Regions from separate parts of the Clostridium sp. HCS.1 genome, predicted to be linked through region 1. Evidence: a T-box and tRNA genes for the amino acid it is inferred to sense, from the RefSeq annotation. Region 1 holds a T-box; the other regions hold tRNA genes.
What was found. A T-box is a leader RNA that pairs with one kind of tRNA and senses whether it is charged. The one in region 1 lies ahead of asnS (asparagine--tRNA ligase), so its partner is inferred to be a tRNA-Asn.
Positions count from the first base shown of each region.

Region 2: it encodes a tRNA-Asn, which carries the amino acid that the T-box ahead of asnS (asparagine--tRNA ligase) is inferred to sense. The anticodon was not compared.
Region 3: it encodes a tRNA-Asn, which carries the amino acid that the T-box ahead of asnS (asparagine--tRNA ligase) is inferred to sense. The anticodon was not compared.

Region 1 covers NZ_CP170704.1:202,473-205,692, forward strand. Annotated here, with positions in the region: gene hypE (hydrogenase expression/formation protein HypE) at 1-342, shown strand, start outside; gene asnS (asparagine--tRNA ligase) at 404-1,798, opposite strand; T-box leader at 1,851-2,118, opposite strand; gene ACFYH6_RS00955 (cytochrome b5) at 2,214-2,627, shown strand; gene ACFYH6_RS00960 (metallophosphoesterase family protein) at 2,693-3,220, opposite strand, start outside.
Region 2 covers NZ_CP170704.1:2,461,059-2,464,278, reverse strand. Annotated here, with positions in the region: gene ACFYH6_RS11795 (hypothetical protein) at 1-148, shown strand, start outside; gene ACFYH6_RS11790 (transcriptional regulator) at 613-1,128, shown strand; tRNA gene ACFYH6_RS11785 (tRNA-Asn) at 1,270-1,343, shown strand; gene ACFYH6_RS11780 (hypothetical protein) at 1,744-2,988, shown strand; gene ACFYH6_RS11775 (hypothetical protein) at 3,007-3,168, shown strand.
Region 3 covers NZ_CP170704.1:3,413,769-3,416,988, forward strand. Annotated here, with positions in the region: gene ACFYH6_RS16335 (response regulator transcription factor) at 1-432, opposite strand, end outside; gene ACFYH6_RS16340 (polysaccharide deacetylase family protein) at 550-1,506, opposite strand; tRNA gene ACFYH6_RS16345 (tRNA-Asn) at 1,790-1,864, opposite strand; rRNA gene ACFYH6_RS16350 (23S ribosomal RNA) at 1,976-3,220, opposite strand, start outside.

The DNA of each region.
Region 1 (3,220 bases):
GGCCTAGCAACTGCATTACATGAGTTTGTTGATATTTGTGGCCTTGGAATACATTTAAATGAGAGTGATATTCCTATTAATAATGAGATTAGTGCTATAAATGAACTTTTAGGCTTTGACCCACTATATATGGCTTGTGAAGGAAGAATGGTATTAGTTGTAGAAAAAAATCAGGTTGAAAAGGTTCTAAGTTTAATTAAATCAATACATGAAGGCAAGGAGGCTCAAATTATAGGGGAATTCGTTAAAGAACAGGAAAATACTATTTATATAGAAAATTATTTTGGTGGTAAAAGAATACTACCACCTTTAGAAGGGAATATGTTACCTAGAATATGTTAAAATATCATAATAAAATTAAAAAGGAAAGCTTTATGTTTACAAAGCTTTCCTTGATTTTTTATTAGAATTCAGATTGTCCTGTAGTTCTTGGGAATGGGATTACGTCTCTGATATTTGCCATACCTGTGATGTACATGATAAGTCTTTCAAAGCCTAATCCAAATCCAGCGTGCTTAGTTTCTCCGTATTTTCTAAGCTCTAGATACCACCAGTAGTCTTCTTCATTAAGACCCATTTCAGCCATTCTCTTAGTTAAGACATCGATTCTTTCTTCTCTTTGGCTACCACCTATAAGTTCTCCGATTCCAGGAACTAAAAGGTCAGTTGCAGCAACAGTTTTTCCATCATCATTTAATCTCATATAGAAGGCTTTAATGTCTTTTGGATAATCAGTTACGAAAACTGGTCTCTTAAAGTGTTCTTCTGTAAGATATCTTTCATGTTCTGTTTGTAAATCTATTCCCCATTCAACTGGGTATTCAAACTTCTTATCAGCTTTCTTTAATATTTCAACTGCTTCAGTATAAGTGACCTTTCCAAAGTCAGATGAAACTACATGGTTTAATCTATCTAATATTCCTTTATCAATAAATTGATTAAAGAATGCCATTTCCTCTGGACATTCAGCTAAAACATATTCAAGTACATACTTAAGCATATCTTCAGCTAATTCCATATCATCTTGTAAATCAGCAAAAGCTATTTCAGGCTCTATCATCCAGAACTCTGCTGCGTGTCTTGCTGTGTTTGAGTTTTCAGCTCTGAAAGTAGGTCCGAAAGTATAAACATTTCTAAATGCTAAAGCATAACATTCAGCATTTAATTGTCCTGATACTGTTAGGTTACTTTCTTTACCGAAGAAGTCTTGTTTGAAGTCTATTGCTCCTTCTTCAGTTTTTGGTACATTGTTAAGATCTAGAGTTGTAACTCTAAACATTTCACCTGCACCTTCACAGTCACTTCCAGTTATTAATGGAGTATGAGTGTAAACAAATCCTCTTTCTTGGAAGAACTTATGAATAGCATAAGCTGCTACAGAACGTACTCTAAATACAGCTGAAAATGCATTACTTCTTGGTCTTAAGTGAGCTATAGTTCTTAAATATTCAAAAGTATGTCTTTTCTTTTGAAGTGGGTAATCATTATTAGACATTCCTTCAACTATAACTTCCTTTGCTTGAATTTCAAAAGGTTGCTTAGCTTCAGGAGTAGCAACTAAAGTACCTACAACAGTTATTGATGAACTAATAGGTAATTTTGAAACTTCTTTAAAGTTTTCAATTTTGTTATCAAAAACAACTTGAATATTTTTAAAGAAAGTACCATCATTTACTTCTATAAACCCAAAGGCATTAGATGCTCTTAATGTTCTTATCCAACCAGAAATTTTAATTTCTTTAGATAAATATTCTTCTTGGTTTCTATAAAGTGATTTTACATAAACAACTTTACTCATTTCTTTTCCTCCTAGTTAATTTTTTATAAATAAAAAACCTTCCATCCCAAATACAAGGGACGAAAGGATAATTTCGCGGTACCACCCAAGTTGCTATTATAAATAGCCACTCTTCTAACACTAAATAATGTCATTCAAAGTATAACGGTTTGAATCCGTCTAAGTCTACTTAAGTGATTACATATTAATGAAATAAATTATCACTTGTTCGGTTAGAAACTCAGAGATGTTCTTCACTAAAGGCTTCGTATAAGGCTTACACCATTCCTTACTCGCTAAAACTACTTCCATATAGCTACTCTTCTCGTCATAGTAATAATACAATATATAGTTTATAAAGATTTTACATCAATTTACTAACATTTGCAACGTTTAATCATAATATAATTTTAGGAAATAAATCAGGAGGAATTAAATGAGCAATAAAAATTTCTTAGAAGAAAAATTTATTGAGATAAATAAGCTGAAAAGTATGCTAGTGACATATCCAAAGGAATACAAAGAAAATATAGTTCAGGTTATGGATAAAATCTGTAATCAAGTCAATTCATACTTAGAAGAGGTAAGTTTTCATAATAAAAAAAGGGATAATGTATTGATTCAATTAACTAGGGAAGAATTAGCTTTATATAATGGAGAAAATGGGATGCCGGCATATATTTCTGTAGATGGAACTATATATGATATTGGTGATGTACCACAATTGAAAGATGGAAAGCATTTTGGAGTAAGAGCTGGAGCTGATTATAGTGAAACTTTTAAAAAATGTCATAATGGAGATAAGAGTATTTTATCAAAATTAAAAGTAGTAGGAGTATTGAACTCCTAGAATAAATATACTTAAAAATATTAATAAAAATTGCTACGTGCTATTATCGTAGCAATTTTTTGCCTTTATTCATTTCCATTTTCATAAGAAGCTACAAGTTGAGCAGGAAAGTGTAGCATTTGAGCATCTTTAACGATTTTTTTATAGTCATATTCTAATTCTCTAAACTTAACATCAATAGTTTTATCTTCTTTTATTTCTATTAAAGCATAAGTAGCATTTGGACGTCCGATTTTAGGTTTTCCAACGCTTCCTACATTTATAAATACCTTATTACCGAACTTTTTATAAGAAGGAATATGAGTATGAGCACATATCAGTACATCTTCAGTTATTTCATCCATTACTTTTTTAGTGTTTTCTCCATCTTCAAATAAGTATTCACTTATTTTATCTGGGCTACCATGAGTAAAGATAACTTTTACTCCATTAATATCATAGTTTAGCTTTGTAGGTAGTTGTGATAAATAATATTTATTTGAAGCCCTAACTTCTTCAACATTCCAAGGTAGTGAGAAAGAATTGATAGAAGTATCTCTAATAAAGGTAAAAGCTCCATCTACAACAGAGGCATCATAATTACCTTTTATGCA
Region 2 (3,220 bases), 1.5 Mb from region 1:
TAAAGTAAAAGGAGCTAATGGAGTATATAATGCAAAAACAGGCTTAGGAGTTGCACTAGAAAATGAAGGATATAAGATAGCATTTAGTAATATAGAAGAATTAGAAAATTTCTGTAGAGAATTTAAAAAGGTATTTTCAAAAATATAGATTAGAGGGATAAGGAAGTAACTTATGAGATTAGTTTTTATATGGTTAATAGGATTATTGTTGTGATGGTTATTTGTATATAAAGCTACTAAAGGGGATAAAAAAGAATAATTTAAATAAAAAGGGAGCTATTACTAGCTCCTTTAAAGAGTGGATGTTAATGAGTTATTTAGTTAATTATTAATCTAAGTTTTCTCTATACCCAAGAAGTAATTAACTACCTAGGTATATGAGGGCTATATAAGTTTAATAATTAATATTAAAGCTAATATTACTATAACAGAGTATAAAATGTCTGTTATAGAATATTGTGGTGCCTTACTCATTACATTCCACCTCCAGTATTCAGTTTATATTAATTAGTATGTTCGAAAAGTAAAAACTTTATTCATAAAAAGTAAGACTATTATAAAATAATGCTAATAGAACAAAAACAAATAAAAATATACTTAAGGGGGAATAATGTGGATAAAGAACTATTTAGAAAGACAGAAGGAAAGTTATATAGATATTATGAAAATAAGAAATATCTATTTGGACTGAATGAAAAGATAGCAAGGCTAGAATATCATAAAGATGTTATAGAGTATGATATAAGGCATACTAACATTAGAATAGATCCTTACCAAAATGGAGCAGGAATATCTGAAAGGGTACAAACATCATCTACTGGTACAAGCTATGCAGAGCAAGAAATAATAAATGAAATAGATAGGTTAGAAAGAGAAAGAGTTAAGATAATAAAGCAAATACTAAAGACTAAAGCTAAGAAAAGAGAATTAGAAAACTATATAAGTAATATGGAATTTAATGTAAATATGCTTAATGAAGAAAGTAAAAGATTCTTAGAATTAAAGTATAGTGATAAAGCAAGAGTTATAGCAATATCTCAAAAAATGAATATGGCAGTAGCAACAGTATATAGAATAAGAGAAGAGATATTAGAAAATGTAGCTAACTTTATGAATATTATAAAATAATGAGAAGGTTTTGAGAAAAACATGAGAATTTTTTAATAGTAAGATACTTTATAATAATAGTATGGAAAACTAGGACAGGGTTTTCTATATGGTTTGACCTCCTATATTTATAGCACCTAGTGTAAAAGCTAGGTGTAATGTGAAGATATAGTTCAATGGTAGAACAATAGGCTGTTAACCTATATATGTAAGTTCAATTCTTACTATCTCCTCCAAGCTAACTATGACTTTTATACTATCGTAGGTTAAGGTATAAAACGAGTAAAGTAAATAATCTATTGACAGGCGATAAGGCCTTACCTTTAGGCACATAGCCGAATAGATAATGAAGGAGTAATATCCTTTTGTGGCTTGTTTATGCAGGCAAGGGTTAAGTTAATTACCTTCGAGATTAGTGGATAAACTTAATGGATAGGTGCTGAGTGTGAAGCCAATGGAGTTCCCCAACATACTAAAATCTCTCTCATAAATACTCAATACCCTTTTATTGAAAAGCACTTAGCTAAAATGGTTAAGTGCTTTTAAATTAATTTATAAATATAGAAGGTTTTTACAAAGATGTGTCGTATATATATTATAAATACACATTATAAATACATATTATAGGGGGACTTTATGACTGTAGAGGTTGGAATATTAAATAAACATGGGATTGCATTAGCTTCAGATAGTGCAGTAACAATTGGAAATGGAATTGGATATTATAATTCTGCGAATAAATTGTTTGAGTTAACAAAAGGTAATCCGGTAGGTATTATGATTTACAACAATTCGTTTTTTATGGGATGTCCAGTCGAGATTATTGTAAAAGAGTATAGAAAAAGAATTGGAATAAAAAAATTTGATACTTTAAGAGAATATTGGAATGACTTTATGAATTTTTTAAAAGAATTTGTAATAGAATATAACATTAATGAAAAAGAATATTTGCTTTATGTTATGTGTGACTATTTAGAAGATATGGATACACTAATAAAAAATACAATTGATGATTTTATCAAAGAAATAGAAGAGAATGATGATATTAATTTTAATAATAGCAATGAATATGAAATAATGATAAATTCTAGGATTGAAAAAGCAATTTCAGAATTTAGGGAGTTTATAGAAGGTTTTCCTGACGATGATGAATTCATGAGTATTAAGGAAAGAATCATTGATGAAATTAATGAAGACTTATTAGAAAAGTTAGATTTGATTATAGAATTTAAACTTGAAGAATCAGTGAAAGAAATAATAATTAATACATGTTATGGATTAATAACAAAGAAAATATATAACCCGGCCTCCACAGGATTTGTAGTAGCAGGATACGGAGATAAAGAAATATATCCCCAAATAATAGCAGCAGAGATATCGGGATGTTATTTTGGTAACTTAAAAACTGGTAAAATTGTTGAGGAAGAAATTGATGATAGAAATATGGCGGCGATTATACCATTTGCACAGGATGATGTAATAAAAACATTCATGAATGGAATGGATTATAGTTTTATGGATAAAATAAATAAAGTAATAATGAATAATGAATCTATATGTAAGTTAGATATCGATGAAAGCTGCAGAAAAAGTATTTTAAATGATATTGATAAAGAATTTGGAAAGTTTTCTTATAATAAACACTGGGGTCCTATGATAAATACAGTAGCTAGTTCACCAAAGGAAGAATTGTCTCTTATGGCAGAAACTTTGGTAAACCTTACTTCATTCAGAAGAAAAATGAATATGGATGAAATGAGTCAAACTGTTGGAGGACCAATAGATGTTGCAATAATAAGTAAAGGTGATGGATTTATATGGATAAAAAGGAAACAATATTTTGATAAGGATATTAATTATAGGTATTTACAAAGAACATGAATGTAAGGAGATGATTTTATGGAAATGATTATAACAGCAAAGGAAGGTTTAAAGAAGAATACATCTTTAGTTAACAAGTGTTATTTAGGATATTTGAAAAATAGAATAAAAAAAGAAAATAAGTTTGAAGATAAGGATGAAATAGAGAAATATATAAAGGCTAAATGGGGAAGTAAATAGCAGAATTTTAGAGATATTAAGAAGAATCCAATCATGGATTCTTCTTATTTTA
Region 3 (3,220 bases), 570 kb from region 1:
TTTTAATAATTTTTGAGAATATAAATCTATAATAAATGGTCCAAGTTGTAATTTTTCTCTATCCTCTTCTCCTAATCTTCTAAGTAATGCTTTTACTCTTAATACTACCTCTAATGGATTAAAAGGCTTAACTATATAATCATCTGCTCCATATTCTAATCCCATAATTTTGTCCATATCTTGGCCCTTAGCTGTAAGCATGATAATACCCATTCCTGGGAAATTGTTACGTAATTCATTACATACCATAAATCCATCAATTCCAGGTAACATAACATCTAAAATTGCTATTTTAGGATTTTCTTTTTTTGCTAATTCTATGCCTCGTTCTCCAGTTTCAGCTTCAATAACATTAAAATTACTTCTTTGTAAATTTATTTTTAGAAAACCTCTTATGCTTTCTTCATCTTCAACTAATAGAATTTTATTCATTTACTCACCTCTAATCTATTTTTAACTACATAATTAAATTATACCCTAATTATAAAAATAGGTAGCTATGTTGAAAACATTTTAATTAATAAACATTTTTTTACTATAGCACTATAGTTACTTTAGTGTCCTAAATTCGAAACCTTCAGATTTTAAATAATCTATTGCACTTTGTAAATATTCTACTGTACCCTTCTTATAATCTGTATCATGCATAAGTATAATAACAACATCTTGCTCTCCTACAGTTTCTTTTAATTTATTTAATAGTACTTCCTTTGGGAAATCTTCACCTTCAGCATCTCCATTTAAAGCATTCCAATCTACTTGCCATATTCCTTTTTCTTTTAATACTGCATCTAAAGCTCCTGTTCCATTCCAACTAGAGTGCCCTCCCGGTAATCTTACAAGCCTTGTAGAAAAATCTTTGCCTAACATATCTTTTAATATATCATCATTCATTTTGAAATCCTTAATTACTGCTTCTACATCAACAATTCCATTAGGGTAAAGCTTAGAGTAGTCATGACTATAGCCATGGCTACCTATAGCATGTCCTTCATCTACAATTCTTTTTAAAATATATTTTGCCTTATGATTCCTTTCTATAGAGGAACCTAGCTGGAAAAATGTAGCTTTTATATTGTTTTCTTTTAATATATCTAATATTCTTTCCGTGGAATGTTCAGATGGGCCGTCATCAAAAGTCAAATAGGCTGTTTTTCTACCATCTTCTCTATAAAAATCCCATTTATACATTGTTTTAGGGAGAATCTCTGAAACATCATCAGCATTAATATCCTCTTCTAAACTACTATATCCTGAGTTATCCAAGATATTTATCTTTTCTTCTTTATCTGATTTTTCTTCTTCTACTTTTTCAGCACTATTTCCATTGTTACCAGCTAGAGCTTCTACCCTTTTATAAGAATTTACATTTAATTTATCAATTTTATCAAAAACTTGAAATATAATTACTATACTTACTATTAACATTATTGTAAATAATATTCTTCTTCTTATACTTCTTATCTTTTTCATTCTTCTTATTCTTATTAACCTACTTTTGTTCATTTTTCTTCCCCATTTCTCCTAAATGCTTGTCCCAAATTCAATTATATAAGAATAATTTTTGTTAATCTTTACAATAAGTTAACTAATAGTTACAAAATGATTACATAAAAGGAGATAAATATCATATTTTTTCCTCTATCCCTTTACTCGAAGTAGATCCATATGATATTTATCTCTCTATTTTATTTAGAATTATAAAAAACTATTCTGTATGTAAAAAATAAAAGAGTTTTATAACAATAGACTTAAAATCTACTCTTATAAAACTCTTTAAAATATAAAATGGCTCCGTGGAGAGGATTCGAACCTCCAACCTATCGGTTAACAGCCGAGTGCTCCACCATTGAGCTACCACGGAATATTTTATTTTCAGAGTGTTCTCTGAAAATTGCACATGAATGAGAGCCAAAATCTTTGATTTTGCTTCTCGAATTTACTCAACTTGTTGAGTTTCATTCTTGAATATTTATTGGTCAAGCCCTCGACCTATTAGTATCAGTCAGCTAAATATGTTACCACACTTACACCTCTGACCTATCAACCTTGTGTTCTTCAAGGGGTCTTACTAGCTTATGCTATGGGAAATCTCATCTTGAGGGGGGCTTCACGCTTAGATGCTTTCAGCGTTTATCCCTTCCCGACTTAGCTACCCAGCCATGCTCCTGGCGGAACAACTGGTGCACCAGAGGTCAGTCCATCCCGGTCCTCTCGTACTAAGGACAGCTCCTCTCAAATTTCCTACGCCCGCGACGGATAGGGACCGAACTGTCTCACGACGTTCTGAACCCAGCTCGCGTGCCGCTTTAATGGGCGAACAGCCCAACCCTTGGGACCTACTACAGCCCCAGGATGCGACGAGCCGACATCGAGGTGCCAAACCTCCCCGTCGATGTGGACTCTTGGGGGAGATCAGCCTGTTATCCCCGAGGTAGCTTTTATCCGTTGAGCGATGGCCCTCCCACGAGGTACCACCGGATCACTAAGCCCGACTTTCGTCCCTGCTCCACTTGTGGGTGTCGCAGTCAGGCTCCCTTCTGCCTTTGCACTCTACGAACGATTTCCGACCGTTCTGAGGGAACCTTTGGGCGCCTCCGTTACATTTTAGGAGGCGACCGCCCCAGTCAAACTGCCCACCTAACAATGTCCTGTCACCAGATTCATGGCGTCCAGTTAGAATCCCAATACTATCAGGGTGGTATCCCAAGGTTGACTCCACCAAGGCTGACGCCCTAGTTTCTCAGTCTCCCACCTATCCTGTACAGACAATATCGGAACTCAATGCTAAGCTACAGTAAAGCTCTACGGGGTCTTTCCGTCCAATCGCGGGTAGCGAGCATCTTCACTCGCACTACAACTTCGCCGGATTTGCAGTTGAGACAGTGCCCAAGTCATTACGCCATTCGTGCGGGTCAGAACTTACCTGACAAGGAATTTCGCTACCTTAGGACCGTTATAGTTACGGCCGCCGTTTACTGGGGCTTAAGTTCACACCTTCGCTTGCGCTAAGTGTTCCCCTTAACCTTCCAGCACCGGGCAGGCGTCAGCCCCTATACATCAGCTTACGCTTTAGCAGAGACCTGTGTTTTTGCTAAACAGTTGCTTGGGCCTATTCTCTGCGGCCTGCTCTCGCAGGCACCCCTTCTCGCTAACTTACGGGGTCAATTTGCCTAGTTCCTTAACTGCAATTCTTCCGATGGCCTTAGGATTCTCTCCT